One region of the Comamonas terrigena NBRC 13299 genome, then DNA from elsewhere that is predicted to be linked to it. Evidence: riboswitches for the same ligand, from Rfam matches in the RefSeq annotation. Region 1 holds a riboswitch; each other region holds the start of a gene.
The links. A riboswitch is a leader RNA that binds a small molecule or an ion and turns the genes downstream of it on or off. The one in region 1 is predicted to bind cobalamin.
Positions count from the first base shown of each region.

Region 2: it holds a riboswitch for cobalamin, as region 1 does, so the genes downstream of both, CT3_RS15105 (TonB-dependent receptor domain-containing protein) here and CT3_RS10945 (nitrite reductase) in region 1, are expected to answer to the same signal.
Region 3: it holds a riboswitch for cobalamin, as region 1 does, so the genes downstream of both, CT3_RS13210 (TonB-dependent receptor) here and CT3_RS10945 (nitrite reductase) in region 1, are expected to answer to the same signal.
Region 4: it holds a riboswitch for cobalamin, as region 1 does, so the genes downstream of both, CT3_RS16060 (TonB-dependent receptor domain-containing protein) here and CT3_RS10945 (nitrite reductase) in region 1, are expected to answer to the same signal.

Region 1 covers NZ_AP019749.1:2,414,717-2,422,105, reverse strand. Annotated here, with positions in the region: gene CT3_RS10955 (magnesium chelatase ATPase subunit I) at 1-970, shown strand, start outside; gene CT3_RS10950 (vWA domain-containing protein) at 982-1,632, shown strand; cobalamin riboswitch at 1,839-2,078, shown strand; gene CT3_RS10945 (nitrite reductase) at 2,267-3,523, shown strand; gene CT3_RS10940 (precorrin-8X methylmutase) at 3,507-4,136, shown strand; gene cobI (precorrin-2 C(20)-methyltransferase) at 4,144-4,884, shown strand; gene cobJ (precorrin-3B C(17)-methyltransferase) at 4,895-5,698, shown strand; gene CT3_RS10925 (cobalt-precorrin-6A reductase) at 5,715-6,461, opposite strand; gene cbiT (precorrin-6Y C5,15-methyltransferase (decarboxylating) subunit CbiT) at 6,460-7,389, shown strand, end outside.
Region 2 covers NZ_AP019749.1:3,292,116-3,299,504, forward strand. Annotated here, with positions in the region: gene CT3_RS15090 (ABC transporter substrate-binding protein) at 1-761, opposite strand, end outside; gene cobU (bifunctional adenosylcobinamide kinase/adenosylcobinamide-phosphate guanylyltransferase) at 779-1,372, opposite strand; gene CT3_RS15100 (cobyrinic acid a,c-diamide synthase CobB) at 1,384-2,793, opposite strand; gene CT3_RS15105 (TonB-dependent receptor domain-containing protein) at 2,819-4,693, opposite strand; cobalamin riboswitch at 4,761-5,000, opposite strand; gene CT3_RS15110 (hypothetical protein) at 5,127-5,342, shown strand; gene CT3_RS15115 (cell division protein ZapA) at 5,339-5,815, shown strand; gene CT3_RS15120 (sensor domain-containing protein) at 6,116-7,389, opposite strand, start outside.
Region 3 covers NZ_AP019749.1:2,917,202-2,924,590, reverse strand. Annotated here, with positions in the region: gene CT3_RS13230 (LysR family transcriptional regulator) at 1-186, opposite strand, end outside; gene CT3_RS13225 (mandelate racemase/muconate lactonizing enzyme family protein) at 322-1,446, shown strand; gene CT3_RS13220 (Bug family tripartite tricarboxylate transporter substrate binding protein) at 1,483-2,457, shown strand; gene zigA (zinc metallochaperone GTPase ZigA) at 2,838-4,028, shown strand; cobalamin riboswitch at 4,203-4,457, shown strand; gene CT3_RS13210 (TonB-dependent receptor) at 4,661-6,865, shown strand; gene CT3_RS13205 (ABC transporter substrate-binding protein) at 6,973-7,389, shown strand, end outside.
Region 4 covers NZ_AP019749.1:3,523,755-3,531,143, forward strand. Annotated here, with positions in the region: gene miaA (tRNA (adenosine(37)-N6)-dimethylallyltransferase MiaA) at 1-643, shown strand, start outside; gene CT3_RS16055 (ABC transporter ATP-binding protein) at 680-1,384, shown strand; gene CT3_RS16060 (TonB-dependent receptor domain-containing protein) at 1,423-3,324, opposite strand; cobalamin riboswitch at 3,412-3,639, opposite strand; gene CT3_RS16065 (ABC transporter permease) at 3,792-6,470, shown strand; gene CT3_RS16070 (VOC family protein) at 6,645-7,079, shown strand; gene CT3_RS16075 (bacteriohemerythrin) at 7,197-7,389, opposite strand, start outside.

The sequences.
Region 1 (7,389 bases):
GCTGCCGGCCGGCCGCTTTGTGAACCTGCCGCTGGGGGCGACGGAGGAACAGCTGGCCGGCTCCCTGGACCTGGAAGCCGCGCTGCAGCGCAGTGCGGTGGTGTTCCGCCCGGGATTGCTGGCGCGTGCCCATGGCGGCATCCTGTATGTGGATGAGGTGAACCTGCTGGCCGATGCGCTGGTGGACCTGCTGCTGGACGTGAGCGCCAGCGGCATCAACCGGGTGGAGCGCGACGGCGTGTCGCACCAGCACGATGCGCGCATCACCCTGGTGGGTACCATGAACCCGGAAGAGGGCCAGCTGCGGCCGCAGCTGCTGGACCGCTTCGGGCTGTTCGTGCGGCTGGAGAATGTGCCCAGTGCCGCGGTGCGCAAGGCCATTGTCAAGACGCGCATGGCCTTCGATGCCGATCCGCAGGCCTTTGTGGAGCAGCACGCTGCGGCGCAATCCGATCTGGCGCAGCGGGTGAAGCTGGCGCGCGAGCGCGTGGCGGCCGTGGCGTGGACCGATGCCGTGCACGACGATGTCGCCCAGCGCTGCCAAGACGCCGGGGTGGAAGGGGTCCGGGCAGATCTGGTGATGCTGCGCGCGGCGCGGGCGCATGCGGCGCTGCACGGGCGCAGCGCCGTCACGCCGGCGGATGTGCAGGCAGTGGCGGAACTGGCGCTGGCCCACCGGCGCACCCAGGCTGCACCGGCTGAGCCGCCCGCGTCGGGCGAGCCGGCGCAGCAGCCGGAACAGCAGCCGAGTTCCGAGGAACAGACGCCACCTCCAGCCCCGCCGCCAACCGGTGGGGCGCAGGGTGCAGGTACCCCGTCCGGCCAGTCCGGGCATGGGCCGGCACCATCGGCGAATACATTGCCGGACCATGCCGCCCCGGCCGATGCCTGGGGCGCCATGCCGCCACCCCAGCTGGTGGCGATGAAGGTGGTCAAGGCGCTGAAGCCTTTGCCGTCAAAAAAAGCCTGACGCGCTCCGCTGTGGCGGGACTGGCCGGAAAGGCCAAGGCGGGGCGCGGTGGGAATACCTCTCGCAAGGGCCGGCTGAACGGGGCGGCAGGGCGGCGCCTGGACTGGGTGTCCACGCTGGCGTCCAAGGGCCGCGGGGCGCTGCGGCCCGAACACCTGCGTTTTCGCCCGCGGCCTGTGGGGAGCAAGACCCTGCACCTGGTCTTGCTGGATCTGTCGGCGTCCATGCTGCGCGGTGAAAAGCTGGCCTGGGCCAAAGGGTGCTTGCTGGCTCTGACCGAGCAGTTCTACCGCGATCGCGACCATATGGCGGTGATCGGATTTGCGGGCGAGCAGGCACGGTGGCTGCAGTCCCCGGCGAAAGCCGGGGCTTTCAATGCCGGCTGGATTGCGCCCTTGCGCGGCGGTGGCGGAACGCCGATCCAGCCCGCTGTCGACGCCGTGGAGGGCGCGCTGCGGCGCTGCCCGCCCGGCACCCGGGCCACGGTCTGGCTGCTGACGGATGGGCGGTTTGATCCGCTGCCGGTGCGCCCCGAGGGGGTGGACCGTTGCTGCATCATCGACTTTGAAAATGATGCGGTGGCGCTGGGGCGGTGCCAGCGGCTGGCGGCGATGTGGTGCGGGGAGTGGGTGCGGGCGGAGCTTTTTGCCACTGCCGGCTGAGTGCAGTGGGCACCCAGGCAGGCGTGCCACGGCTTTTTCAGCCCCGCTGTGCTGGTCACCGTGCCGCTCACTGCGCTGTCCGCTGCGGCAGGCTGCATGCCGCAGAGCGGCGGAAAAAAGCGGTGATTTGCTGCGTTGCATCAGTGGCGGCCGATACTGGGGTGGAGTTTTCGGCTCGGGCGCGGGATGAGGGCAGATATCGCGTAAAATTCGCGCTGATCCCAGGTGTTTCGCCGCGCACTGCGCGCAAGGAAATGAAACGAGAAGCAGGTGCGTGGTTCGCCACCATTCCTGCACTGCACCCGCAACGGTAATCAGAGAGAGGGGACGCCCGTCATTGCTTGCAGCAATGACAGCCACTGCGCAAGCGGGAAGGCGCGTCCAGCGATCAACTCCACGAGTTGAGCTCTGTAAGTCCGGAGACCGGCCTGGCGTGAACAAGGCGCAGCGGGAGTGCATGTGGCTTGATGGGCTCGCATCTTCGCGCCGCCAATCGCTTCCATCTTCCATCCCCCCTGCAAGTTTCAATCGTCCGGCCCGGGTATCGGCCTGACCGACTGCGGATACAGCATGGCGCGAGAGGCTCTGGGTTTGACGGTGTGGGCAGCGGCTCTGGATGGGGGCGCTGCGCACCATGGCTGATTCCATCAAGGTCCAGGGCTGGTGCCCCACGGCATGGAAACCCATGCGGTCGGAAGATGGCTGGATTGTCCGGGTGCGCCCGGTCTGTGCCTCCATCAACGCGGAGCAGTGGGCCGCACTGGCGGCTTTGGCACTGTCCCTGGCGCACCCCCAGATCGAGCTGACCCGGCTGGGCAATGTGCAGCTGCGCGGGGTGGCGGATGCGGACCTGCCTGCGTTGCTGTCGCAGCTGGTGGCGGCCCGGCTGATTCCGGCGGATGCGGATGCCGATCTGGCGCCGCCCGTGCACTGCACCCCTTTTTACACGGTCCATGACCGGACCCACCAGCTCGCCGCGCTATTGAGCCGTGCGGTGGTGGAGCGCTTGTGCCCCAGTGCGCTGGAGCGCCAGGGCATGGCTGCGCTGCCCAGCAAGTTCGGCTTGCTGGTGGATGATGCAGCGCGCAGCCTGGGCGGCGTGGCCTCTGATCTGCGGGTTTGGGCGGATGCGGACGGCGGCTATGGCCTGGCATTGGGCGAGGCCGGCGACTGGTACCGCTTTGCCGACGCGCAGCAGCTGGTCGATGCCGCGATCCACATTGCCGCCTGGTTCGCCCGCGCGCGGATGGCCGTTTCCGGTAAACCGCCCACCCGCCTGCAGGCGCTGCTGCCGTCTTTGCCGCTGGATACGCTATTGCAGGATGCGGTGCCCCAGGGCGCGCAGCCGCCCGCTGCAGCACCGGTGCTGCCGGGTCAGCTGGCGCAAGGCTGGGTGCTGGGGGCTCCGCTGGGGCGCATCGATGCCCTGGCGATGCAGGCGCTGGCGGCCAGCCTGCCGGCCGACACGGAAATCCGCGTCACGCCCTGGCGTTCGCTGCTGCTGATGTCGGCGGATGCGCCGGCGCGGGTGGCCCGCCTGGATGCACGGCACTGGATGACCGATGCAGCGGATGCACGCCTGCGGGTGTCGGCCTGCACCGGAAGCCCGCGCTGTGCGCAGGCCCATGTGCCGGCACAGGACATAGCGCTGCAGCTGGCGCCCCATGTGCCTGAGCGCGGGCATCTGCACGTCAGCGGCTGCGCCAAGTTCTGCGCGCTGTCGTCCGACGCCACCTCACTGATCTTTGCCAGCACGTCCGCACCGGACGCGGTCTGGCTCCATGCAGGCGCTGCCGGGCAGCCAGGCTGCCCAACGGTCCGGCTCCCTTACCGGGCCGGATCGGCACTGCCTGCAGAACTCCCCACACTACTTCATGACCTACCACTATGAAATGCACGGTGAAGAGATTTACCGGCAATCGTTTCGCATCATCCGCAGCGAGGCCGATCTGGCCCGCTTCACGCCCCTGGAGGAGCGGGTGGCTTGCCGCATGATCCATGCCGCAGGCATGGTGAGCCTGGCACAGGACATCCATTTCTCCGCAGATTTTGCGCAGGCCGCAGAAGCAGCCCTGCAGCGCGGCGCCCCGATTCTGTGCGATGCGCGCATGGTCAGCGAAGGCATCACGCGCAAGCGCCTGCCTGCCGACAACGCCATCATCTGCACCTTGCAGGATGCCCGCACGCCCGGGCTGGCCCAGGCCATGGGCAATACCCGCAGTGCCGCCGCGCTGGAGCTGTGGCGCGAACACCTGGACGGTGCGGTGGTGGCCATCGGCAACGCGCCGACCGCGCTGTTCCACCTGCTGAACATGCTGGAGGACCCGGCATGCCCGCGCCCGGCCGCCATCATCGGCTGCCCCGTGGGCTTTGTCGGTGCCGCCGAGTCCAAGGATGCGCTGCGTGCATGGGGGCAGATTCCTTTCGCCATTGTGCAGGGGCGTCTGGGCGGATCGGCCATCACGGTGGCTGCAGTCAATGCGTTGGCGACGTCGGTGGAGTGAGGAACGTATGAACAGCGGCAAAATTATCTGCGTGGGCCTGGGCCCCGGTGATCCGGACATGATGAGCGTGAAGGCGGACCGTCTGCTGCGCAATGCGCGCCATGTCGCGTATTTCCGCAAGCGCGGCCACCCGGGCAAGGCCCGGCAGCTGGTCAACGGCATGCTGCACGCCGAGGTCACGGAGTACCCGATGGAGTACCCGCTGACCACCGAGATCCCGCACGACGACCCGCGCTATGTCGCGCAGCTGTCGGATTTCTATCTGGGCTGGCAAGCGCGCCTGACCGAGCTGGCGCGCGGCGAGGATGTGATCGTGTTGTGCGAGGGCGATCCGTTCTTCTACGGCTCCTTCATGCACCTGTATGTGCGCCTGCAGCAGGAAGGGGTGGTGCCGGTCGAGGTGCTGCCCGGCATCCCCGGCATGGTGGGCTGCTGGCATGCCACGGGCATGCCCATGACCTGGGGCGACGATGTGATGAGCGTGCTGCCGGCCACCTTGGCCGACGAGCCGCTGCGCGCCCACATGGCCCGCTCGGATGCGCTGGTGATCATGAAGGTCGGCCGCCATCTGGGCCGCATCCGTTCGCTGTTGACGGAGCAGGGCAAGCTGGACCAGGCGTGGCTGGTGATCAACGGAACCATGAGCGACGAGCAGGTGATGCCGCTGCGCGATGCGCCGGAGCGCTGCCCGTATTTTGCGATTGTGATCGTGCACGGCAACGGCCGCCGCCCCGCCAATGACATGTGAGCGCAGCCGCATGGACATGGACACCACACAGAACGCGGTCAAGGGCGCCATCACGGGGCAGCTGTGCGTGCTGGGCCTGGGGCCCGGCGACGCGGCACTGCTGACGGAACAGGCCCGGCAGTCGATTGCCGGTGCCAGCGATGCTTTTGGCTATTTCCCGTATGTGGAGCGGCTGAGCGGGCTGGAGCATTTGCGCCTGCATGCCAGCGACAACCGCGAAGAACTGGACCGTGCCCGCCAGGCGCTGAATGTGGCGGCAGAGGGCCGGAAGGTGCTGATGCTCTCGTCCGGCGACCCTGGCGTGTTTGCCATGGCCAGTGCCGTGTTCGAGGTGCTGGAGGGCGCCAGCCCGCAGGAGCAGCTGCGCTGGAAGGCCGTGGAGGTGGACGTGCAGCCCGGCATCACGGCCATGCTGGCGGCGGCCGCGAGATTGGGTGCTCCGCTGGGCCATGATTTCTGCACCATCAATCTGTCGGACAACCTCAAGCCAGCCGAAGTGATCGAGCGCCGGATCCGGCTGGCGGCACAGGCCGACTTTGCCATGGCGTTCTACAACCCCTGTTCCAAGTCGCGGCCCCAGGGCTTTGTGCGCGCTTTGAAGGTCCTGACCGCGCACTGCGAGCCCGAGCGCCTGATCTGCTTTGCCCGCAATGTCAGCCGGCCGGACGAGACCCTGCGGGTGTGCCAGTTGCAGCAGGTGACGCCGGACATGGCGGATATGCGCACGGTCGTCATCGTGGGCAACAGCCTGACCCGCCAGGTGGGCCGGCATGTTTACACGCCGCGCAGCTATGGAGCGCCGGCGCATGGCTGAAGGCGGGGCCCGCCGCTCAGCGCTGGCCGGCCAGCCAGTCCATGGCCTGCTGCGGGGTCTGGCACTGCGTGCGAGCGGGCAGCAGCGGGCGGTCCACCATGACCACGGGGATCTGCAGCGCGCGGGCGGCTTCGATCTTGGCGTAGGTATCGGCGCCGCCGGCGTTCTTGCTGACGATGCAGTCGACGGCATGGTGCTGGAGCAGGGCGATTTCGTCGGCCAGCGCAAAAGGGCCGCGCGCCACCACCAGTTCGTAACTGGCTGCGGGCAGGGGCAGGGCCTCCTCGGGGCGGTCGACCACCCGCAGCACAAAGCGGTGTGCGCTGGCCTGGCCGGCAAAGGCGGCCAGCTGCTTGCGGCCGATGGCCAGAAACACATTGCGGCACTGCGGTGGCAATGCCTGGGCCGCGGCCGCCATGTCGGCCACCGGTGTCCACCGGTCCTGGGGCTGGGCAGACCAGGCGGGGCGCTCCATCGACAGCAGGGGAATGCCTGCCGCCGTGCAGGCGGCCAGGGCGTTGCGGCTCATCTGCGCGGCAAACGGGTGGGTGGCATCGATCACATGACTGATGCGGTGCTGCTGCAGGTAATCCACCAGGCCCTGGACGCCGCCAAAACCGCCCACGCGGGTGGGCAGGGGAGCGGTGCGCCGCGTCAGCGTGGCGCCGGCGTAGGAGTAGACGGCCGGAATGCCCGCTGCATGCAGCAGGGTGGACAGTGTGTAGGCATCAAAAGTGCCGCCTAACAGGAGAACTTGGGTCATGGCCTATCCGTGGCTTTCGATTATCGGGATTCATCCCTCGGGCCTGCAGAGCCTGAGCGCTGCGGCCGTGCAGGACCTGGAGCAGGCTGCGGTGGTGTTCGGCAGCCCGCGGCATCTGGCGCTGGCCCAGGTGGGGGAGCGTGGCCGCGCATGGCCGGTTCCGTTCAGCGTGGAGCCTTTGCTGCAGCTGCGCTGTCAACAGAAGGTCGCCATGCTGGTGTCGGGGGATCCGTTTCACTTTGGCGGCGGGGCTTCGGTGGCCAGGCACCTGGAACGCGGCGAGTGGCGCAACCATCCGCAGCCGTCGACATTTTCGTGGATTTCGGGCGAGCTCGGCTGGTCGCAGGAGCAGGTGCATTGCATGGGCCTGCATGCCCGCAGCCTGGAGAGCCTGACGCCGCTGCTGGCGCAGGGCGAACGCTTTATCTGCCTGCTGCGGGATGCGCCGGCGGCGCACCGCCTGGCCGCCTGGCTGACCGGGCAGGACTGGGGCGAGAGCCCCCTGTGGCTGGTGTCGAATGCGGGCAGCGAGGCACAGACGGTGTGCACTGGCAAGGCCAGCGAGCTGGCGCAGCAACTGCTGGAGCAGCCGGTGGTGGCGCCCGTGGCGGCCGCCTTCGAGGCCCGTGGCGGGCAGGGTCTGCCGCAGGTGGCCGGCCGCGCGTGCGATGCGTTTGCGCATGACGGGCAGATCACCAAAAGCCCGGTGCGGGCCATGACGCTGGCGGCCCTGGCCCCGCGCAAGGGGGAGTGCCTGTGGGACCTGGGGGCCGGATCGGGTTCGGTCGCCGTGGAATGGTGTCTGGCCGGTGGCACGGCCGTGTGTGTGGAGCAGCATGCCGGGCGGGTGGCCAATATTGCCCACAATGCCGCGCGCTATGCCGTGGCATTGCAGGTGGTGCAGGGGGATTCCCTGGCCGTGCTGGCC
Region 2 (7,389 bases), 880 kb from region 1:
TCGGGCTGGGCGCGCAGCAGGAATTCGGGGCTCAGGCGCGGGAACGGACCCAGATCGGCCGGCACCACATTGCGCACGCCCAGCTGGGTCAGCGTTTCACCGATGAAGGACTGGGGCCCTGCCGCATACGGGCCGCGGCTCACTTCAAAGTACACACGCACCTGCTTGGCGCTGTCCGGCATCTGCCGGGCAATGTCGGCCACACCGGTCTGCAGTTCGCGCCAGACCCGGTCGGCGCCCTGGGCCTGGTGCACGCCCAGCAGCCGGCCGAGTTTGTCCAGCACCTGGTGCACGCCGGCCTGCGATTTCACTTCCAGCGCAGCAACCTTGATGCCCAGCGACTCCAGACGCTCCGCCACCTTGGAGGCGTTGGACAGCAGCACCAGATCGGGCTTGAGGGCGACGATGGATTCCACGCTGGGGTCCAGCCCGCCGCCCACTACGGGCAGCTTCTGCACCGAGGCCGGCCAGTCCGAGTAGCGGTCCACGCCCACCAGCCGGTCGCACAGGCCCAGGGCGCAGGTGCTTTCGGTCAGCGACGGCAGCAGGCTGACGATGCGCTGCGGCGGCTTGGCCAGTTGCACGGTCTTGCCCCGGTCATCGGTGATGGGCAGTGGCGCCAGGCGCGCACTTTCCGCCAGCGGCGGCGGCACGGCAGCGGCCTGTACGGGCATGGACGGCAGCGCCGCCCACAGGACCAGGCAGGCGATGGCCGCTGCACGGTGGCGCAATCCCTGGGCCGCGACGCGCAGCAGTGCCATGGAAGAAGCCATCCCGGTCATTTCAGCTGCAGCGGCAAACCCGCGGCCATCAGGGTCACGCGGCTGCAGGCAGCGGCCACGTCCTGGTTCAACACCCCGAGCGCATCGACAAAGGCGCGCACCTCGCGCCCCATGGGGATCACGCCCAGCCCGATCTCGTTGCCCACCAGCACCACCGGGCCGGGGCAGTGCGCCAGCACCTGCAGCAACCGGCTGCGCTGTGCACCCCAGTCCGGCGATGGCTCTGCGGACGTGGAGGACGCGGCGGCCTCCATGGGCATCATCCAGTTGGTCAGCCACATGGTCAGACAGTCCACCACCACCAGCGTCCGGGGGCTGCTGTGGGCCTGCAGGGCCTGGGCCAGCTGCAGCGGCGCTTCCACCGTCTGCATGCCCGGGACGCGCGCGGCCCGGTCCACCTGGTGGCGGGCAATGCGGGCGCGCATCTCGTCGTCCAAGGCCTGGCCGGTGGCTAGGTAGGTGGCGCTGCGCCCGGGTGCGGCATCCAGCCAGTCACGCGCAGCCTGTTCTGCACGGCGGGTCTTGCCACTTTTCTGGCCGCCCAGGATGAGTTCCTGCCAGGCCACGGGGGAAGAAAGGGAATCGCTCATGGTGGCGTGGATTATGAAAGCTCTGCCGGCCCGTCCCAGCACACCGGCTCGGCCCCCAGCAAGGCGGCCACCGCACGCGGGTGCGAAGGGAACCAGGCGTGGAAGTAGCTGGCGTGTACGCTGCCTTGGCGATAGACCGCCTCGCCCTTGCCGGGCTCCACCGGCTGGCGTGCACGGCTGGTGCGCCCGACCTCCGCTGCGCTGCAGTCAAAGCGCGAGTAGTGGAAGGTGTGGCCGCGCAGCACGCTGCCTTGCAGCACGCATTGCTGCATGCCCAGCCCGGCCAGCCGGGTCTGCATCTGTGCCGTGCCCGGCAGGATGTCCCACAGCGGCCGGGATTGCCCTTGCGCATCGGTGATCTGCCGGCCCAGGGCCAGCATGCCGCCGCATTCGGCCCACACCGCCTTGCCTGCGGCCACGTGGGCGCGCAGATCGGCCTGCAGCCCGGTGTTGGCGGCCAGCTTGCCGGCATGCAGTTCCGGATAGCCGCCGGGCAGCCACAGGGCATCGCAGGGCGGCAGGCCTTCGCCGGCCAGCGGCGAGAAAAATGCCAGATTGGCCCCCATGGCCTGCAGGCAGTCCAGGTTGGCGGGGTAGATGAAGCTGAAGGCCGCATCGCTGGCCACGGCCACCGTGCGCCCCTGCAGCCAGGGCTGCAGCGCCTGCTGTCCGGTCGGCGGCTGGGCCGCGGCGGCGGCGGGGAATTCCACGCTCCAGCGTTGCCAGGCGGCCCAGTCCATCTGGCCCAGGGGGGTGTCGGCCAGCTGGTCGGCGGCGGCGTTCAGCCGCGCCATGGCATCGGGCAGCTCGTGCGCGGCCACCAGGCCCAGGTGGCGTTCCGGCAGCAGCTGTGCATCCCTGCCCTGGCCGATGCGCGCCAGCGCGCCCAGCCACAGATCGGGTTCGCGCAGGCTGGTCTGCAGCATCTGCGCATGCATGCCGGTGGCCACGCGGTTGGCCAGCACCCCGGCCCACGGCACCTCCGGCTGGTACTGCCGCATGCCCAGCACCAGGGCACCAAACGAGCCGGCCATCGCGCCCGCATCCACCACCAGCAGCACGGGCACGCCCAGTTGCTGGGCCAGATCCGCTGCGGTCGGGCTGCCGTCGAACAGGCCCATCACCCCTTCGATCAGGATGACGTCGGCCTCGCCGGCTGCGGCATGCAGGCGGGCCCGGACCTCGTCCATGCCCACCATCCAGCCGTCCAGGTTGTGCACCGGCGCACCGCTGGCCAGCTGGTGCCAGTAGGGGTCCAGAAAATCCGGGCCACACTTGAACACGCGCACCGTGCGCCCCTGGCGGGAGTGCCAGCGCGCCAGCGCGGCGGTCACGGTGGTCTTGCCCTGGCCCGAGGCTGGGGCCGCCACCAACACGGCCACGCAGCGGCGCGCAGCTTGGGCGGAAGTTTCAGTCAACATGCATGCTTTCCGGCGGCCCCGGCGGTCAGCGGGGCAGCCATTTCAGACCCACCCAGAAGGTGCGGCCCGGCGTGGCGTAATCCTGGGCCAAGGTATAGGCCCGGTCCATCAGGTTGTCGATGCGTGCGGTCAGGGTCAGGTCCCTGGCCACCTGCGTGGAGGCCGACAGGTTGAACAGGGTGTAGCCACCCAGGCTCATGACCTGCTCGTCCTTGGCGTTGTAGCGGCGGCTGGCCGCCTGCATTTCCCCACCCAGTGTCCACCCGTGCACGGCGGCATCCACTCCCAGGGTGGCAAACCGGCGCGAGCGGCGTTCCAGCAGCTTGCCGGTGGCCTCGTTCGTGGGGTTCTGGAAATCCACGGAGCCATACCATTTCAGTCGACCGGTGCGGTAGGCCCCGGTCAGGGTGATGCCCTGCAACTGCGCACGCTCCACGTTCACATAGCAGGACGTCTTGCCGCAGCTGCCCAGGCCTTTTTCATAGGACACCAGGTTCTGCAGCTTGTTGCGGTACAGCGTCACTCCCAGGTGATTGCCCTGGTCGGCCCAGCGCAGACCAATTTCCTTGTTCAGGCTTTCCTCGGGGGCCAGTGCCGGATCGCCATAGTCCGAAAAGCGCTGATACAGGCTGGGCACGCGAAAGCCGGTCGAGGTGGAGGCGGTAGCGCGCCACTGGGGTGCAAACGCCCAGGCGTAGCCGATGCCGCCGGTGTTCTTGCGGCCGAAGTCGCTGTCCTCGTCGCTGCGGGCATTCAGCTGCACGCTGTGGGCACCGAATTTGGCGCCGTAGCCGATGGCCACGCCGGTCTGGTCGCGGTCCTTGTGGCTGGTGTTTTTCAGGCCGGTGTTCTCCAGCGTGTCTTCGCGCCGCTCCAGCGCCAGGCTCAAGGTGCCGGGGCCCAGCAGCCACTCGTTCTGCAGCAGCATGGTACGCAGCCGGGTTTCGGCTTCGTAGGTGCTGGTGCCCGAGGTCTCGTAGCGGTTGGTGGATTCGCTGACGGACAGGCGCGTGCGAAAGCGCTCCGTCCACTGGGCGGTCCAGCTCAGGCCATAGGCATCCAGCGCGCGCAGGCCGCGGTCGTCCTTGACCGACTTGCTGGCGTCATACCCGGCATTGGTGCGGCTGGTCAGGGCCGTCAGCTCCAGGCGCTGGTCGGCATTCAGTTGCAGCCCCACGCGGGCGTTGGCCGATTTGCGTGTGTAGCCGTCACGGTCTTCGTTGTGCACGCCGCGGTTCTTGGAATCGAAGCCATGGCTTTCGGCATAGGACAGGCCCAGCGCGTAATCCACCATGCCCTGGGCGCCGCTGATGCCGGCCTCGGCCTTGCGGCTGCCGTACTCGCCGGCCCCCACGCCCACAAAGGGCTGCACGCCGGCGGTTCCGCGCTTGGTGAACACCTGCACCACACCCGCCAGCGCGTCCGAGCCATAGACCGCGCCCGCCGGGCCGCGCAGCACTTCGATGCGCTCGATCAGGTCCACCGGAAGGGATTCCCACTGCGCTCCGCCGGAGCCGTTCTGCACATCGACACGGATGCCGTCGATATAGACCGCCGTGTGCTGCTTGCTGGCGCCGCGCAGGTAGAGACCGGTTTCGGTGCCGGGGCCGCCGTTGCGGGTGATCTGCACGCCGGGCAGCTTGGCCATCACGTCTTCCAGCGACCGGCCGGCCTGCTGGTCCAACTGGTCGCGGTCGATGACCGTCATGTCCGCAATCACATCCGACAGGCGCTGCTCGCTGCGCGTGGCGGCCACCACGGTCTCCTCCAGCGTGGCGCGTGCAGAGGGGCTCTCCTGGGCCTGGGCGGCTGCCGCCACAGCGCACAACACGGCCGCCGACACGGCAGACCACGGCAAGGCGGGCGCCACGGCACCGGCCTTCAAAACATTCGAGAACATGAGAAAAAACACCTAGTCGCCCGTACCAGCCTCCCCGCCAGTGATGGGCAAAACCATGCCCGCTCGAGCGGGCACACCAGTGTTGGCCGGTATCCGGGCTGGTCCTCCACACCATCGCCTTCCCAGACGCTTGTTCAAGGCATCCAGTGGCGGTATCAGATGGCGGGGGTGCATGGCATGCACCAGGGACTCACCGTTGCGGGGGCAGCGCAGGCTGGGCGGGTTCTGAAAAAACGAGGCCGTCCTGCTTCCCGTTGAACTGCTGCGCGTGAACCGCGCTGCGAGCACCAACAGCAGCGATTTTAGTTTCAGTCGTGCCGTTCGTAGAAAAACTGCTGTGCACCGGTGTTTTCCAACGTCATATGCAGGCTGATTCGGCCTTATTTCACCTGCTTACATTTAGGCACGCCTACAATTGCTACCCTCTATGTCTATGACCTCGCAGCCTTCCATGATCGAGCCGCTGGCAGAGCGTGTTGATCGCCTGCTGCTGCGCCACGCCGAACTTCAGCGCACCAATGCCCTGCTGGCCGAGCAGGTGGCCGCGCTCACACAGGAGCGCGATTCCCTGCGCTCGCGCCTGCAGGCGGCCCGTGCACGGGTGGACGCACTGATTGAGCGCCTGCCCGCCAACCAAGAGGCACCATGAGCCAGATCGAAGCGCGCATCCTCCAGCAAGACTATGTGTTGACCTGCCCCGAGGGCCAGGAAGACATGCTGCTGGCCGCCGTGCAGCGGGTGGATGCGGACATGGAACGCATCCGCAACACCGGCAAGGTCCGCGCCCGCGAACGCGTGGGGGTGCTGGCCGCCGTGAATCTGGCGTTCGAGAGTGCATCGCTGTACACCCGCGTGCAGGAACTCGAGCAGGAGCTGGAACTGACGCTGGAAAACGGCCTGGCTCCCGTCGCCCCTGCGGCCGACCCACTGCCTGCTGCCCCGCTGGAAGACACCCTGCAGGAAGACGCCCTGCAGCAAGCGCAGCAGGCGCAGGAAGAAGCCCAGGCACTGGCCGCGCAGTTGCAAGAGCTGCTGGCACTGCGCGAGCACGAATTGCAGCAGGCGCAGGCGCTGATCGAACGCCTGGAAACCGCGCTGGAAGTCGACAGCAAGCTGCTGTAGAGGCCTTGCGGCAACGCCGAAACGGTGCTGCCGCGCAAATCCCCCTTTTCTCCATCCGGTCCACCACAAGCCGCCGGTCACGCGCTAAAATGAAGGCGTCTGCAAATCTGCCGTGCTTTATATTGCCTTGAACCAATGCTCCCTGAGCACGGGCTTGGTACATTGCCAGGCAAGCGTGATCGTCTCGCGTTAGACGAACCCAACGTCTGGTTGCCCTCGCCCACCTGAACCCCCGGTTCAGGATGACGGCGCGGTGGTTTTTGCAGACACCCCCCACCCTCATCCCGGCGGCCAAGGCCGCTACACCGGCCGGTCTTCTCCCGGCACTCCGCCCCCCAGACTTCCTGCTTCCAGGCCTGCCGCCTGGGCGCGCAGCATGGCCTGGAACGTGGCCGCCTCGACCCCTGGGGCACACAGAAACCCCTGGTAGAAGCCGCAACCCATGCGCATCAGCGTTTCACGCTGCGCGGCGGTCTCCACGCCCTCGGCGACGATCTCCACATCGAGCGCGCGCCCCAGGCCGATGACCGCCTCCACAATGGCCTTGTCGCTCATGTCCTGTGGCAGACCGCGCACAAAGGACTGGTCGACCTTGAGCTTGGAAATCGGCATGCGCTTGAGGTAGGCCAGGTTGGAATAGCCGGTACCGAAGTCGTCGATCACCAGCTGCACACCCAGGTCCGCCAGCTGTTCGATGCAGTGCACGATGACCGGCTCCTTCTGCAGCAGGGCCGACTCGGTGAGCTCCAGCTCCAGCCAGCATGCCGGCAGGCCATAGGCACTGAGCAGCGAGGCCACGCGCGCCGCATAGTCGGGTTGGTGCAGCTCCAGCGACGAGACGTTGACCGACACCTTCACGCCCAGGCCCTGCTTGACCCAGCGCATGGCTTCCTTGACCGCCTGCTCCAGCACCCAGGCGCCGAGCTTGACGATGTAGCCGGACTCTTCGGCCAGCGGAATGAACACCCCGGGCGAGACCACGCCCAGGCGTGCATCCGTCCAGCGCAGCAGCGCCTCGCAGCCGACAATGCTGCCGGTGTGCATTTCGACCTGGGGCTGGTAGACCACGCGCAAGGCGTCACGGTCCAACGCCTGCCGCAGCGCATGCTCCATCTGCACCCGGCCCAGCAGCCCGTTGGACATGGCCGGCTCGTAAAAGCCGAAGCTGCCCTTGCCGCTGGCCTTGACCCGGTACATGGCGGTGTCGGCCTGCTTGATCAGCTCGTTGAGCGTGCGGCCGTGCTCGGGGTACTGGGCCATGCCGATGCTGCATTGCACCGAAAAGCCCAGGCCGTCCAGCACGAACGGCTCGCGCATCGCATCCTGGATGCGCCGGGCAATCCGCTCGGAATGCTGCTTCTGGCACGCGTGCAGGTAGAGAACGAATTCGTCTCCGCCCAGACGGCACAGCACATCCAGCGGCCGCAGACAGGACTGCAGGCGCTGCGCCACCAACTGCAGCACCCGGTCGCCGAACTGGTGGCCCAGGGAGTCGTTGATGATCTTGAAGCGGTCCAGATCCAGAAACAGGATGGCGAACTCGGCCTGCGTATCCTGGGTGATGGCCTGCTCCA
Region 3 (7,389 bases), 500 kb from region 1:
CGCACCCACCACGGTGGGGCGCACGGTGCGGCCCACCCGCGTCAGCAGTGCGCTGCCGACGTCCGCCTCCAGCGCACGCATCTGCTGCGCCACGGTGGTAGGGGGCAGGTCCAGCCGGCGCGAGGCATCGGCCATCGAGCCGCAGTCCACGACGGCAATGAAGCTCTGGAGAAAACGCGAATCCATAACAACGCATTTTGCGTGATCTGAACCACCAAACACCATCTTTTTTGTGGAGCCCATGCGGCGCACAGTGCGGCCATTCCTTTTGGTCATTCCTTCAGGCCATCCCTTTTTTCGTACCTCACCTCAGGAGCCCGCATGCCCACCATCCAATCCATCGAAGTCTGCGTCGCGCGCGTGCCGCTGGACAAAGTCACCTACCTGTCGAACCGCACCGTGGTGGACCGCCACTACGGCCTGGTCAAGATCCGCAGCACCGACGGGGTCGAAGGCATCGGCTTCTGCTACGTCGGCAACGCGGCAGGCGAGCTGTTTCGCGTGGCGGTCGAGCAGCTGCTGGCCCCCGTGCTGCTGGGCCGCGACTCGCTGGCCGTCGAAGGCCTGTGGAAGAAGATGTACCAGGAAGCCCTGCTGCAAGGCCGCATGGGCACGGTGATGCGCGCGCTCAGCGCCCTGGACATCGCCCTGTGGGACCTCAACGCGCGCACCGCCCAGCTGCCGCTTCACAAATACCTCGGCGCGGTGGAGCTGGACACCGTGGCCGCCTACGCCAGCGGCGGCTACTACGTGGAAGGCAAGACGGCGGAGCACCTGGGCGAGGAAATGGCCAGCTATGTCGAGCTGGGCTTCCAGGCCGTCAAGATGAAGACCGGTCGCTGGTCGCCCCAGGGCGAAGAGTCGCGCGTGAAGGCCGCCCGCGAAGCCATTGGCCCCGACGTGGAGCTGATGCTGGATTGCAACAACGGCTGGGTCGATACCGTGCAGGCCATGCAGTACCTGCGCCGCATGGAGCAGTACGACCCCTACTTCATCGAAGAGCCGTTCAGCCCCGACGACGTGGAAAGCCACGCCCGCCTGGCCAAGCTTACCCGCATCCCCGTGGCCACGGCGGAAATCGGCTATGGCCGCTGGTACCACAAGCACCTGCTGGACATGGGGGCCGCCTCCATCTTGCAGACGGATGCGGCGGTGTGCGGCGGCATCACCGAATGGAAGCGCATTGCCGCCATGGCCGCCGGCTACGGCATCCAGATGTGCCCGCACTGGTTCCACGACGTGCACGCACCGCTGGTGGCCGCCACGCCGAACGCGCGCTACGTCGAATTCTTCTGGGATGACCAGGTCCTGAACTTCCGCCGCCTGCTGGACCGCCAGCTGTCGCAGGAAAAGGGCCGTGTCGTTCTGCACCAGACGCCCGGCCTCGGCTTCAACTTCGACGAGGCGCAGGTTGCGAAGTTCGGCCGCTGGAGCAAGGTGGCGTAAGACCCCTCGGCCCATATAAAAAAAAGGAGACACACCATGCAACGCAGACAATTTCTGTCCACGGTTGCCGCCGCCGGCGCACTCTGTGCCCAGCCCGGCTTCGCCCAAGGCAAGCCCCCGGCGGGGCCGGTCAAGATTCTGGTCGGCTTCTCGGCCGGTGGCGGCACCGACATCCTGGCGCGCATCATCGCCAACAAGCTCAACACGCTGTGGGGCATCCCCGTCATCGTGGAAAACAAGCCCGGCGCGGCCGGCCTGATTGCGGCGGCCGAAGTCGCCAAGGCCCCGGCCGACGGGAACACCCTGATGATGGGCCACATCAATGCCCTGGGCATTGCCCCTGCGCTGAACCCCAAGCTCGGCTTCTCCCCCGAGCGGGACTTTGCGGCGATTGCGCTGGTGGGGCAGACCCCGCAAGTGCTGGTGGCCAGCCCCAAATCGTCCACCTCCATGCAGGGGCTGCTGGCGGCCTTGAAGAAGAAGTCCGGCGAAGTCAGCTTCGGCTCTTCCGGAACGGGGTCGGCCCAGCACCTGGCGCTGGCACTGTTCGAGCAGACGGCCGGGGTGTCGGCCCTGCACATCCCCTACAAGGGCGCATCGAATGTGATGACGGACTTGCTGGGCGGGCAGATCGACTATGCGTTCGAAGGCATGACCACGGCGTCACCTTTCATCAAGGGCGGCAAGGTGCGTGCGCTGGCGCAGACCGGCACCAAACGCGTGAAAGCCTTCCCGGATGTACCCACGGTGGCCGAGCAGGGCTACCCCGGCTTCAATGCCAGCATCTGGTTCGGCCTGGTCGGCCCGGCCAGGATGCCTGCGGAAGTGGTGGCACGCATCAATGCCGACGTCAACCGCATCCTGGCCATGGCGGATGTGGTGAGCAAGCTGGAAGAGTTCGGGGCCGAGGACGGCGGCGGAACGCCGCAGCGCTTTGAGGCCTTTATGCGGGATGAGCGTGCCAAGTGGGCCAACCTCATCCAGTCGCGCGGGATCCGGGTAGACGCCTGAACCCAGGGCAGGGCGGTCGCCGCCCAGGCCTTTACGGTTTGGGGGAGCGGCGGCCCGATGCCGATCGCCCCGCATGTGCGGAGCCCCGTGCGGGATGCAGAGGGCAGATTGCAGACAGCGGTCGCTTGCACCGCTACACCACAGCAGCCCGTGAAACGACTGATACCAAACGCCCCCGCTGTGCACGCGCAGCGGGGGCTTTGCTATGTGCCGGGTCGTGCACTGCGCAGCCAAGCGCCTTCGCAGGCATAGGGGCCCGGAGGGCGCTGTCCAGCAAGGGGCTGGGCAACAGCAGGGTGGGGTGACGCGTCCGCGGCCGTTTCCTGTCTCCATATTTGATAATGAGTTATCATTATCAAATCTTGTTCATGGTACCGGCGATGGCAAAGCTTCTCCCCGTCACCGTCCTGTCTGGCTTTCTGGGCGCAGGCAAGACGACGCTTCTCAACCACATCCTCCACAACCGCGAGGGCCTGCGCGTGGCGGTCATCGTCAACGACATGTCCGAGGTCAACATCGACGCGGCGCTGGTGCGCGAAGGCGGCAGCGACCTGTCCCGGACCGAGGAAAAACTGGTCGAAATGAGCAACGGCTGCATCTGCTGCACCCTGCGCGAAGACCTGCTGGTGGAGGTGCGCCGCCTGGCCCGGGAAAAGCGCTTTGACTACCTGGTGATCGAATCCACGGGTATCTCCGAGCCGCTGCCGGTGGCCGAGACCTTTACCTTCACCGACGAAGCGGGCGCCAGCCTGTCGGATATTGCGATGCTGGACACCATGGTCACCGTGGTGGACGGCTTCAACTTCCTCAAGGACTACGAATCCCGGGACAGCCTGCAGGGGCGCGGGGAGTCAATGGGGGAAGGCGACGAGCGCAAGGTGGTGGACCTGCTGGTGGAACAGGTCGAGTTCTGCGATGTGCTGGTGCTCAACAAGACCGACCTCATCACCGGCGCAGAGCGCCAGCGGCTGATGGCCATCCTGAAGACCCTGAACCCGCGTGCACGCATCGTGGAATCCAGTTTCGGCAAGGTGCCGCTGGCGTCGGTGCTGTCCACCAAGCTGTTCAACTTCGACGAGGCGGCCAAGGCCCCGGGCTGGCTGAAAGAGCTGCGCGGCGAACACACGCCGGAAACCCAGGAATACGGCATCGGCAGCTTTGTCTACCGCGCGCGCCGGCCGTTTCATCCCAGGCGCTTTCACGCCCTGGTGGGGTCCGAATGGCCCGGGGTCATACGCTCCAAAGGTTTTTTCTGGCTGGCCAGCCGCCCCCTCTATGCGGGCAACTGGTCGCAGGCCGGGGCCGTGTGCCGCCATGGCCGGGCAGGGCGCTGGTGGGCCGCCGTGCCCCGGGAACAGTGGCCGCGCGAGCCCGAGGCGCTGGCCACCATCACCCAGCACTGGGACGAGCACGTGGGCGATGCCCGCCAGGAACTGGTGCTGATCGGCATCGGCATGGACGAGGCGGCGCTGCGCCAGCGGCTGGATGCCTGCCTGCTGACCGACCACGAAATGGCCCTGGCCCCCAAGGCCTGGACTGGCTTTCATGACCCGTTTCCGGCCTGGGACTGACGCTGTGCATGCCCGGCTGCAGCCTTGGTTCAGCATTTGTACTGCCTTTTTGCAGCCTTTGTGCAGCGCTGCGCTCCTTCGGCCGCAAGGGCATGCATTCCGGATGTGTCCGGCGTGTTGTGTCCGTTGCGCACATGTGTCCTGAACGATAATTCCTCGCTGCATTGAGATACATTTCAATGCTTGTTACGAGGTGCTGCATTGGCCTGACGGCCACTGGAGTTAAACGGGAAGCAGGTGCGCTCCATGGAGTGCAATGCCTGCGCTGCCCCCGCAACGGTAAGCGAATCACCCTCTGCACCCAGGTAAGACCTGAAGCCACTGCGCACTGCGTGGGAAGGCGTGGAGTGGGCCGAAAGTTCCAGGACGGATGTCCCGGAGTGTCGGCATTTCGCGAGCCCGGATACCGGCCTTGTCACTTTTGTTGGACGCCGCGGGTGAGCGCGCAGTCCAGGTTGGATGGGTTCGTGCGCCGAGCTGTCCCCCCTGCGCATGCCTGCCTGCGGATGTTTTCTTGAATCGGCCTTGCGGGAGAGCAGGGCCATCTGGAGCCGCGCATGCGCACCCCTTCCCGTGTTTCCCCGCGCCCCCTCTGCGGGCCTGTCGCTTTTCCCCTTTCCGCCCTGAAGCCCGTGACCGCCGGCGCCGCCCTGTGCTGCGCGCTGTGGGGCGCCCACGCCCAGGGTGTGGCCGACAACGCCGCGGCGTCTGCTGCTTCTGCCGCCACAGCCACCGCATCGACATCGGCCCCGGCTGCGGCCCTGGGCGATGTCTTCGTCACCGCCACGGCCCGGCCCGAGGACCGCGCCCGCATTGCCGCCACCACCCAGGTCATTGACCGCCAGGACATCGAACGCTCGTCGGCCCGCTCGGTCACCGACCTGCTGGCCGAACATGCGGTGGGCTTTCTCAGCGAATGGACCGCGGCCCAGACATCGCTGAACCTGCGTGGCGCCGCCACCGACGGCCAGGGGCGCGACTTCAAGGGCCAGGTGCTGGTGCTGCTCAACGGCCGCCGCGCCGGCACGGCCAATCTGTCCAAGCTCAGCCTGACGGATGTGGACCGCATCGAAATCGTGCGCGGCCCCGCCTCGGTGGTGTACGGCAGCCAGAACATGGGCGGGGTGATCAACATCATCCTGCGCACCGGCGCCAGCGGCCCGCTGAACCGCGTCACGGTGACCGGCAGCTCCTGGGGCGGCTGGAGCACTCAGGCCCAGACCGCAGGCGCCAGCGGCATGCTGGACTGGTATGTGGGCCTGAACACCAGCGCCCGCGATGACTACAAGTCCGGCGACGGCGGCACCGTCATGCAGAACACCGGCTGGAAGCGCCGTGGCGCGGTGGCCGCCCTGGGGCTGCAGATCGACAGCCTGAACCGGGTGGAGCTGCAGGCCCGCACTGACGGCATCTACAACGCGGGCTTCCGGGGATCCGGGTCCAACATCTACAGCAAGGACAACCGCGACAACCGCTCGCTGGACCTGACCTACACCGGCGCACTGGCCGACCAGTCGGTCAGCTGGCTGGCGCAGGTCTACCACTTCGTGGACGAGGACGAATTCAACTGGGCGTCCCCCGTCATCAAGAGCGGCACCAACCCGGTGCCGGGCACGGCGCGCGACTACAACGACCGCAAGCTGGATGCCACCGGCATCCGTCTGCAGCCGCGCTTTCGCCTGTCTGCCGCCAACGACCTGCTGGTGGGCGTGGACTGGGAACGCAGCCATCTGCGCTCGGACCGCTTCCGCGTGGCCATGCCCGGCGGCCCGTCGGGCCAGGTGGCCCCGTACGACAACAACCAGACGGAAGAGACCAAGGCGCTGTACCTGGAAGACGCCCACACCCTGCTGGACAACCGCCTGACCTTGCGCGGCGGCCTGCGCAAGACCTGGGGCGAGACCCGGTTCGACCCCACGCCCAACCTGGCGTTTGCCCAGTCCAATGTGCGCAAGTACGACACGCACACCTGGTCCCTGGGTTCGACCTGGAAGGCCACCGACGACTGGAACCTGCGCGCAGGCATCGCCACCGGCTTCCGGGCGCCGACCGCCACCGAACTGGCCGCCGACTTCACCGCCGTGGGCGGCGGGCGCACCTTCGGCAACCCCAATCTGAAGCCCGAGACCAGCCGCCAGATCGAAGTGGGCACCACCTTCACGCAGCCGGGCTGGAAGGTGGATGCAGCGCTGTTCCAGAACGTCATCTCCAACCGCATCACCACCGTGTCCCGGGGCCCCAGCACCAACACCTCGGACTATGCCAACAATGCCGCAGAAGTCGTGGCGCGCGGCCTGGAGCTGACCACCAAGGTCGACCTCAAGCAGGTGCTGGCCCTGGGCCTGCCGGGCCAGTCGCTCAGCGCCTTTGCAGGCGGCTACTACCACTTCGACATGCGCGACAAGGGCGCGGCAGCCACCGCCAACACCGACCGCGTGCAGCGCATGTACCGCTTCCAGGCCTCTGCCGGCATGCGCTACGCCCAGGGCATGGACCGCAATGCAGGTGACTGGAGCATGCAGCTCACGGCGCTGCTGCGCGGACCGATGTGGTACGACACCGAAGAGAACCTGCTGGTGCCGCAGGGCGAACCCAGCAGCACCTACATCCACCGCAAAGGGGCCTTCACGGTGTGGAACCTGCGCGGCGACTACCGGGTGAACCGCAGCGTGAAGCTGTTTGCGGCGGTGAACAATGTCTTCAACCTGAACCGCAGCCCCATCTTCATTGCGCAGGACCGCTCGCCCTGCCTGGCGGATGCGCGCTTCCAGAACGGCGGCTGCGGCACCTCCATGCCCGGGCGCGAGCTGATGGTCGGCCTGCAGGCCGACTTCTGAGGCCAGGCTGCATGCACAGGCCCGCCAGCCCCCTTCCGGAAGCACCCCAGGACGCACTTTCGGGTGCAGTTCCTGACGCGCTTCCGGGCGCACTGTCCCGGCGCGCCGTGCTGCGCCGCTGGGGCGTGGCGGCGGCGGGCGGCGCCTTGCTGCCCGGCCTTGCCGTGCCCACGGTGCTGGCCGGTCCGGCCGGGCCTGCAGGAGCGGCAGAGCAGGCCATGCAGGCGGCCTCGGGTATCCATCTGAAGGATGCACTGGGGCGCGCCGTCTGGCTGCCTCGGCCGCCCCGGCGCATCGTCACCATTTTTTCGTCCAACACCGAACTGGTCGCCTCCCTGGGGCTGGTGGACCGCATCGTCGGTGTCGAGGACTTCACCCGCTACCCGGCCGAGGTGCTGGGCCTGCCCAAGGTTGGCGGCCGGCTGGGATTTTCCGTGGATGCCGTGGTGGCCCAGCGCCCGGATCTGGTCATCGTGACCCCGGCACGGCAGGCCGCCACCCAGCTCGTCGCGCCCATGGAACGC
Region 4 (7,389 bases), 1.1 Mb from region 1:
GTTTGAGGGACTGGATGAGATGCCGGCCGCCGACCCGCAAGTGCGCGCCGCGCTGGATGCCCAGGCTGCCGACATCGGCTGGCCCGCCATGCACGCCCTGCTGGCCCAGGTGGACCCGGTCACCGCCGAGCGCCTGGCGCCCGGCGACAGCCAGCGCATCCAGCGCGCCCTGGAAGTGTGGAAGATTTCCGGCAAGCCGCTGTCCAGCTTCCATACCGCGAAAGATGCATCGGCGCCGCGCTTTGATGCCACGCTGTTTTCGCTGGAGCCGACCGACCGGGCCTGGCTGCACCAGCGCATTGCCCAGCGCTTCGAGCAGATGCTGGAGCACGGCCTGGTGGACGAGGTGCGCACCCTGCGCGCCCGTCCCGATCTGCACCTGGACCTGCCCAGCATGCGCTGCGTGGGCTACCGCCAGGTGTGGGAAGAACTGGAATGGCAGGAGCGCCGCGACAAGCCCGCGCTGAACATGCACCTGGTGCGTGAAAAAGGCATTGCCGCCACGCGCCAGCTGGCCAAGCGCCAGATCACCTGGCTGCGCAGCATGCCCCAGCGCCACCCGATCGACTGCCAGGCCCCCGACGCCATCGTGCAGCTGGTGCAGGCTGCCTGGGGCGTGGTGCAGGCCAGCCTGCCCAGGTAAGCCGCTTCTCCCCCCACCCCGTATCCCCTCTTCGCCATGTCCTTGCCAGCTGCCAGCACACCGCCCGCCAACGTTCAGGTCGTGGACCTGGCCAAACGCTATGGCACAGGGGCCGATGCGGCCACGGTGTTCGAGCAGGTCAACCTGGAGGTGGCGGCGGGCGAGTTTGTCGCCATCGTCGGTGATTCGGGCGTGGGCAAGTCCACGCTGCTCAACTGCCTGGCCGGGCTGGACCGCTGGGACCAGGGCCAGGTGCTGCACCAGGGGCAGGACATCGGCAGGCTGGACGAAGCCGGTCTGGCCGTCTGGCGCCGTGCCCATGTGGGTTTTGTGTTCCAGGCCTTTCACGTGCTGCCGCATCTGAGCGTGGCGCAGAACGTGGCCCTGCCGCTGATGCTGCTGGCGCGTGGCACCCCCGCCGAGCAGGATGCCCGCGTGCAGGCCATGCTGGCGGCCGTGGGCCTGGGCGATAGGGGGCAGCGCCTGCCCCAGCAGCTCAGCGGCGGCCAGCTGCAGCGAGTGGCCATTGCTCGCGCCCTGGTACACCGCCCGGCCCTGCTGCTGGCCGACGAGCCCACCGGCAATCTGGACCCGGACACGGCCGCCCGCACCATGGACCTGCTGGTGGCCCAGACCCGCGAAGCCGGCGCCAGCCTGGTGCTGGTCACCCATTCCCCGGACGCTGCGGCCCGCGCCGACCGGGTGCTGCGGCTGACGGCCCGGGGCATTGCGGCGGCCTGAACAGCGCCGCACAGCGGGGCCGTGCTAGCGGCGTGGCCTCAGCGCGGCGTCCACTTCAAGGTGACAAAGCCGGCACGGCCACGCTGGTTGTAGCCGTAGGCGGTTTCATAGACCTTGTCGGTCAGATTGGCCACACGGGCCTGCACCGCCCAATCCTTGGCGAACTGGTATTCGGCGTGCAGGTCCATGGTGGTGTAGCCACCCAGGTCCACGGTGCCCTGCTTGTCGGTGCGCTTGCCGGCATACAGCGCGCTGGTGCCGAACTTCCAGGCGCCGATGCGCTTGTCCACCGACAGCGTGGCCTGGTGCTCGGGCAAACGGTCCGTCAGGCGCTGGCCCTTGCCATCGACCGCATCCAGGTGCTCGTAGCGTGCCGACAGATCCCAGCCCTGCCACTGGGTGCTGTAGCCCAGCGACCAGCCCTTCAGGCGTGCGCTGTCGATATTGAAGGGGAACCACATGCCGGTGCCGTCGTCGGCCCAGGAGATCAGGTTCTTGACCTTGTTGTCGAAGCCCGTCAGCTTGAACTCGTGGCCGCCCACGCTCCAGTCCAGCCCGATTTCGTTGCCCTTGGAGCTTTCGGGCTGCAGGTTGGGGTTGCCGGACATGGGGTAGTACAGGTCGTTGAAGGTGGGCGCCTTCATGCTGCTGGCCCGTGCCACGCGCGCACGCAGACCGGACAGGACTTCGTAGCCGTAGCCAATGCCCCAGGTGTTGTAGCCGCCGAACTGGGAGTTGTCGTCGCGGCGCAGGTTGAGCTGCCAGGAATGCGCAGCGTGGCTGCCGTTCAGGCCGGCATAGGCGGCATTGGTCGAACGGTCCTTGTGGTCGTAGCGCTCGGACGAGGCAATCTGCTGCTCCAGACGCTCCAGGCCGGCCACCACCACGCCCACCGGGGTCTTGATCTCGTTGCCCCATTTGTATTCGGTCTGCTCGGTCTGGAACAGGTCCTGGTAACGGTCGGTGCGACCCTCCAGGCGGTGGTGGGAACGCTGCTTGTCATTGGAACGCGACACGCTCAGGGTGCTGTTCCAGTTGGCAGAGAGCCTGCCCGACAGCTTGAGCTGGCTGGTGGCGGCACGGAATTCGTTGTACGAACCGTTCACCAGCGGCATGCTCCAGTCGGGCATGAAGATGTAGTCCTGGTCAAATTCGGAATAGCTGTCCGCCCGCATCAGATTGGCATCCAGGCGCCAGTCGGCATTGAAGGCATAACCCAGCGCCGCCGTGACCGAGGTCTGGTTGAACTTGTCGGCATCGGAACGGAATTCGGCGCTCTTGCGGTTGGTGGCCGAGAAGCCGGGATCGATGACGCGCGCCATGTTCAGGCTGTAGTTCCAGCCGGACTGCTCGCCCGCAAAACCGCCATCGGCCTTCTTGTAGCCCGCGCGGCCCCAGGTGAGCGCGGCATGGGGCACGAATGCCTGCTTCACGCCCTTGCCCTGCTTGGTGAAGATCTGGATCACCCCGCCAATGGCATCGCTGCCATACAGTGCCGATGCCGGGCCGTGCACCACCTCGATGCGCTCGATGGCTTCCAGCGGCAGCGACTCCAGCGTGGGCGTGCCCAGGGTGGCCGAACCGAAGCGCACCCCGTCCACCAGCAGGACCACCTGCTTGCTGCCACGGATGTAGACGCTTTGCGTGTTGCCGCGGCCACCGTTGCTGGACATCTGCACGCCGGCAAAGCGCTGCAGCACTTCGGCCAGCGAGCGGCCTGCCGAGTTGCTGATCTGCGCTTCGGTGATCACGCGCACATCGGCCAGGGTTTCGTCCAGCGGCGTTTCAGAGCGGGTGGCGGTCACCACCGTGGTGGACAGGGGCACGCTCTGCGCCGCAGCATGCTGGGCCAGGCAGGCTGCGGCCAGGGCCACGGCCGCCAGAGGAAAGCGCACGGAAGCGCGCTGGCCTTCCGCAGGGGATGGTTGGAAATTTCGCATGGATGCACACATGGTTGGCACCGGCGTCCCCGCCCGTGCTTCACACAACCAGCAACCCGGGTCTGCATGCACAGCGGCACGCCAGCGGATGCTGGACCTGTTTTGGCCGGTATCCAGACTGGCGCACGGCTTGCCAAGCCTTCCCAGAGCGCATGGCTCCAGTGGCAAGAGATGGCAAGCGGGTCCTGCGGGACCTGTGCGCTCACTGTTGCGGGGGCAGTACATGCTGTGCCAGCGCGGGCGCCGGCGTCCATGTTTCCCGTTTAACCGCAGCGCCAGAACAGCGCTGCAAGCACCAAAACCCCGCATTGTAGGCAGCAGGCTGACACGGGGCTTGTAGGATGGCGAATGCCCTGCCCATGGATCCCTGGGCCGCGCAGGCGTGCCCACCCGCCCTGGGGCGGTGCACACCGCTGTTTTGCCCTGGAACCTCCGTGCCCGCCTCACCCTCTCTCACCGCTTCTCCGCTGCCGCGCCTGCTGGCCAGTTTTTCGCTGCAGGAGTACCGGCGCCAGCCCTGGCGCAGCCTGACTGCCCTGCTGGCCATTGCGCTGGGCGTGGCCCTGGGTTTTGCGGTGCATGTGATCAACCAGTCGGCGCTGGATGAGTTTTCCCGCGCGGTGCGCAGCGTCAACGGCCAGCCGGATCTGGAATTCCGAGGCATGCGCGCCAGCCTGCCCCAGGCCATTTACCCACTGATTGCGCTGCGGCCCGAGGTGCAGCATGCCGCGCCGTGGATCGAGGGCACGGTGCAGATCGACAGCCCGCCCTCCACGGGCGGTGCGGCCGGCCAGGCGCCGCACGCCCCCCCGGAACCGCTGTCGCTGCACCTGCTAGGCGGCGACGCATTGCAGTCGGCCCCGCTGGCCCCTGCGCTGCAGCCCCGGCTGTTTGCCGGCCAGGACCGGTTGCAGCTGTTCGCGCCCGACGCAGTGTTTCTGAACCCGGCGGCACTGCAGGCCCTGGGCCTGGACGAAGCCAGCGCCCCCGGCGCCCTGCTGCCGGTGCGCGTGCACACCCATGCCGTGACGCTGCGCGTGGCCGGCACGGTGGCAGCCGGCGGCGCCCCGCTGGCGGTGATGGACATTGGCGCCGCCCAGGACCTGCTGGGCCAGGACGGCCAGATCCAGCGCGTGGATGTGCTGCTGCGCAGCGGCACCGACCGCAGCGCCTTCACCGCCACGCTGCGTGCCCTGCCCGGCTGGCCAGCCCAGGTGCTGGTGCAGCAGCCGGGCGGTGAACAGCAGCGTGCGGCCGAGATGTCGCGCGCCTACCGCGTCAACCTGACCGTGCTGGCCCTGGTGGCGCTGTTCACCGGGGCGTTTCTGGTGTTTTCGGTGCTGGCGCTGAGCGTGGCGCGGCGCGCACCGCAGCTGGCGCTGCTGGCGGTGCTGGGGCTCACGCCCGCACAGCGCATGCGCCTGGTGCTGTGGGAAGCCGCCCTGCTGGGCGTTGCCGGCAGCGCGGCCGGCATTGCGCTGGGCACCGGACTGGCCTGGCTGGCCCTGCGTATGCTGGGCGGGGACCTGGGCGGCGGCTACTTTGCCGGCGGCCAGCCCCCGCTGCTGTGGAGCGCGCCGGCCGCCGCCACCTTCTTTGCCCTGGGCCTGGCCGCCACCGTGGCCGGCGCCTGGTGGCCGGCACGCACCGCGCGGGCGCTGCCGCCCGCCGCCACGCTCAAAGGGCTGGGGGACGTGGTCCAGGCGCCTGCGCGCGCCTGGACCGGCCTGGCCCTGGTGGCCGCCAGTGCGCTGCTGGCCAGCGTGCCGCCCATTGGCGGCATTCCCCTGGCCGCCTATGGGGCCGTAGGGCTGATGCTGCTGGGCGGCATGGCGCTGCTGCCCTGGCTGCTGGAGCGCGTGCTAGGCGGCCTGCAGCGGCTGTGGCCGGCCACGCTGCGCCAGCCGCTGTCCATGCTGGCGCTGGAACGTGCCCGCCGCATGCGGGCCAGCGCCAGTGTGGCCGTGGGCGGCGTGGTGGCCAGCCTGAGCCTGGCCGTGGCGCTGACGGTGATGGTCACCAGCTTTCGCGGCAGCATGCTGGACTGGCTGGACGCCGTGCTGCCCTCGCCGCTCTACCTGCGTGCGGCCGGCGGCTCGTCCAAATCCGACGCGGCGCTGCTGCCACCCACGCTGCTGCAGGCCGTACGCGACCTGCCCGGGGTGGAACGCGCCCAGCCGATGCGGGCCACCAGCCTGTGGCTGGACCCGCAGCGCCCGGCCATCAGCCTGCTGCTGCGCCCGCTGCACGGCCCGCAGGCCCAGCAACTGCCGTGGGTGGGGGCAGCGCCTGCGCAGCCGGTTCCGGCCGGCATGGTTGCCATCTATGTGAGCGAAGCCGTGGCCACACTGTATGGCGTGCAGGCCGGCCAGCCCTGGCCGCTGCTGGACCGTGCGTTCAGCACCGGGCTGGCCGACGGCAGTGCTGCCGGGGCAGACAGCCCGGCTACCGCCCCCATGGCCGGCGCAGCGGAAACGCACTTTTTCATTGCCGGCATCTGGCGCGACTACATCCGCCAGTTCGGCGCGGTGGCCATGGACTGGGGCGACTACCAGCAGCTGACGGGCGATGCCCGCATGTCCGAGCTGTCGCTGTGGCCTGCTGCGGGCGAAGACCAGGCCACGCTGCAGCCGCGCATCGAAGCCGCTTTGGCCCGGCTGTCCGGCGGACAGGCACCGCCGCTGGAGTTCACCAGCAGTGCCGCACTGCGCCAGCGCTCGCTGGAGATTTTTGACCGCAGCTTTGCCGTCACCTACTGGCTGCAGGCAGTGGCGATCGGCATCGGGCTGTTCGGCATTGCCGCAAGCTTCAGCGCCCAGGTGCTGGCACGGCGCAAGGAGTTTGGGCTGCTGACCCACCTGGGGCTGACGCGCCGGCAGATCCTCACGGTGGTGGCCGGCGAGGGGGCGGCCTGGACGGCCATGGGCGCGCTGGCCGGCACCTTGCTGGGCCTGGGCGTGGCCGCCATTCTGGTGCACGTGGTCAACCCGCAAAGCTTTCACTGGACCATGGAGCTGCGCCTGCCCGCCGGGCGCCTGCTGGCCCTGGCCTGTGCCGTGGTGCTGGCCGGCACGCTGACGGCCTGGTGGGCCGGCCGCCAGGCTACCGGGGAGGACGCGGTGCTGGCGGTAAAGGAAGACTGGTAACAGCGGCATGGCGCCTGCGGCGGCGGCACACCTCAACCACGTGCCACCCGACATTCCCGCCATTACCGACGTGCCCGCCACGCTGCTCCGGCCATTGGTCGGCCCGGCTACGTTCTGTCATACCTGCATTGACGCCGCTGCCGTACAACCGCTGTCTAACCACCGGAGGCATGCATGCAAGTCCAGACCTATCTCCTGTTCCAGGGCCGCTGCGAAGAGGCCCTGAACTTTTACCGCGATGCGATCGGGGCGACCATCCAGGCGCTGATGCGCTACAGCGAAAGCCCGGAGCCGCCCCCACCCGAATGCACCCCCGCACGGCCCGACATGGTGATGCATGCCAGCCTGCAGGTGGGTGACAGTCAGATCATGGCCAGCGATGACCCCAGCCCCGGTACCCGCCCCTTCAGCGGCTTCAGCCTGACCTTGAGCTGCGCCGATGCCGCCGAGGCCCGCAAGCACTTTGATGCACTGTCCGCACAGGGCGAAGTCACCATGCCATTGGGGCCGACGTTTTTCTCGCCGTCTTTCGGCATGCTGAAAGACCGTTTCGGCGTGCACTGGATGTTGATGGTGGCGCAGGAACAGGCGGGCTGCGGCGCCGCCTAGGCAAGCCTTTGCCCGCCTGGTGACACAGCGGCATGCACAAGGCGCCTGGCATGGCTGCGCAGGCGCCGGCAGTGGGAGGCGACAGGCCGCCGCCATGCCTGGGGGACTGGGTGCGCCCTAGACCTTGGTCACCGGCTTCGCCAACGCCGCGCCGGGGACGGCCGCCGCCTGCGACGGCTTGCCTGGTGCCAGCAACGGGGCCTTGGTGCCCGCCGACGCACGTGCCTGCTCGCGTGCCTTGCGGCGCTGGAAACGCAGCAGTTCCTTGTCGTTGCGGCGGATGTGCAGCGACAGCCAGTCACGCAGCACG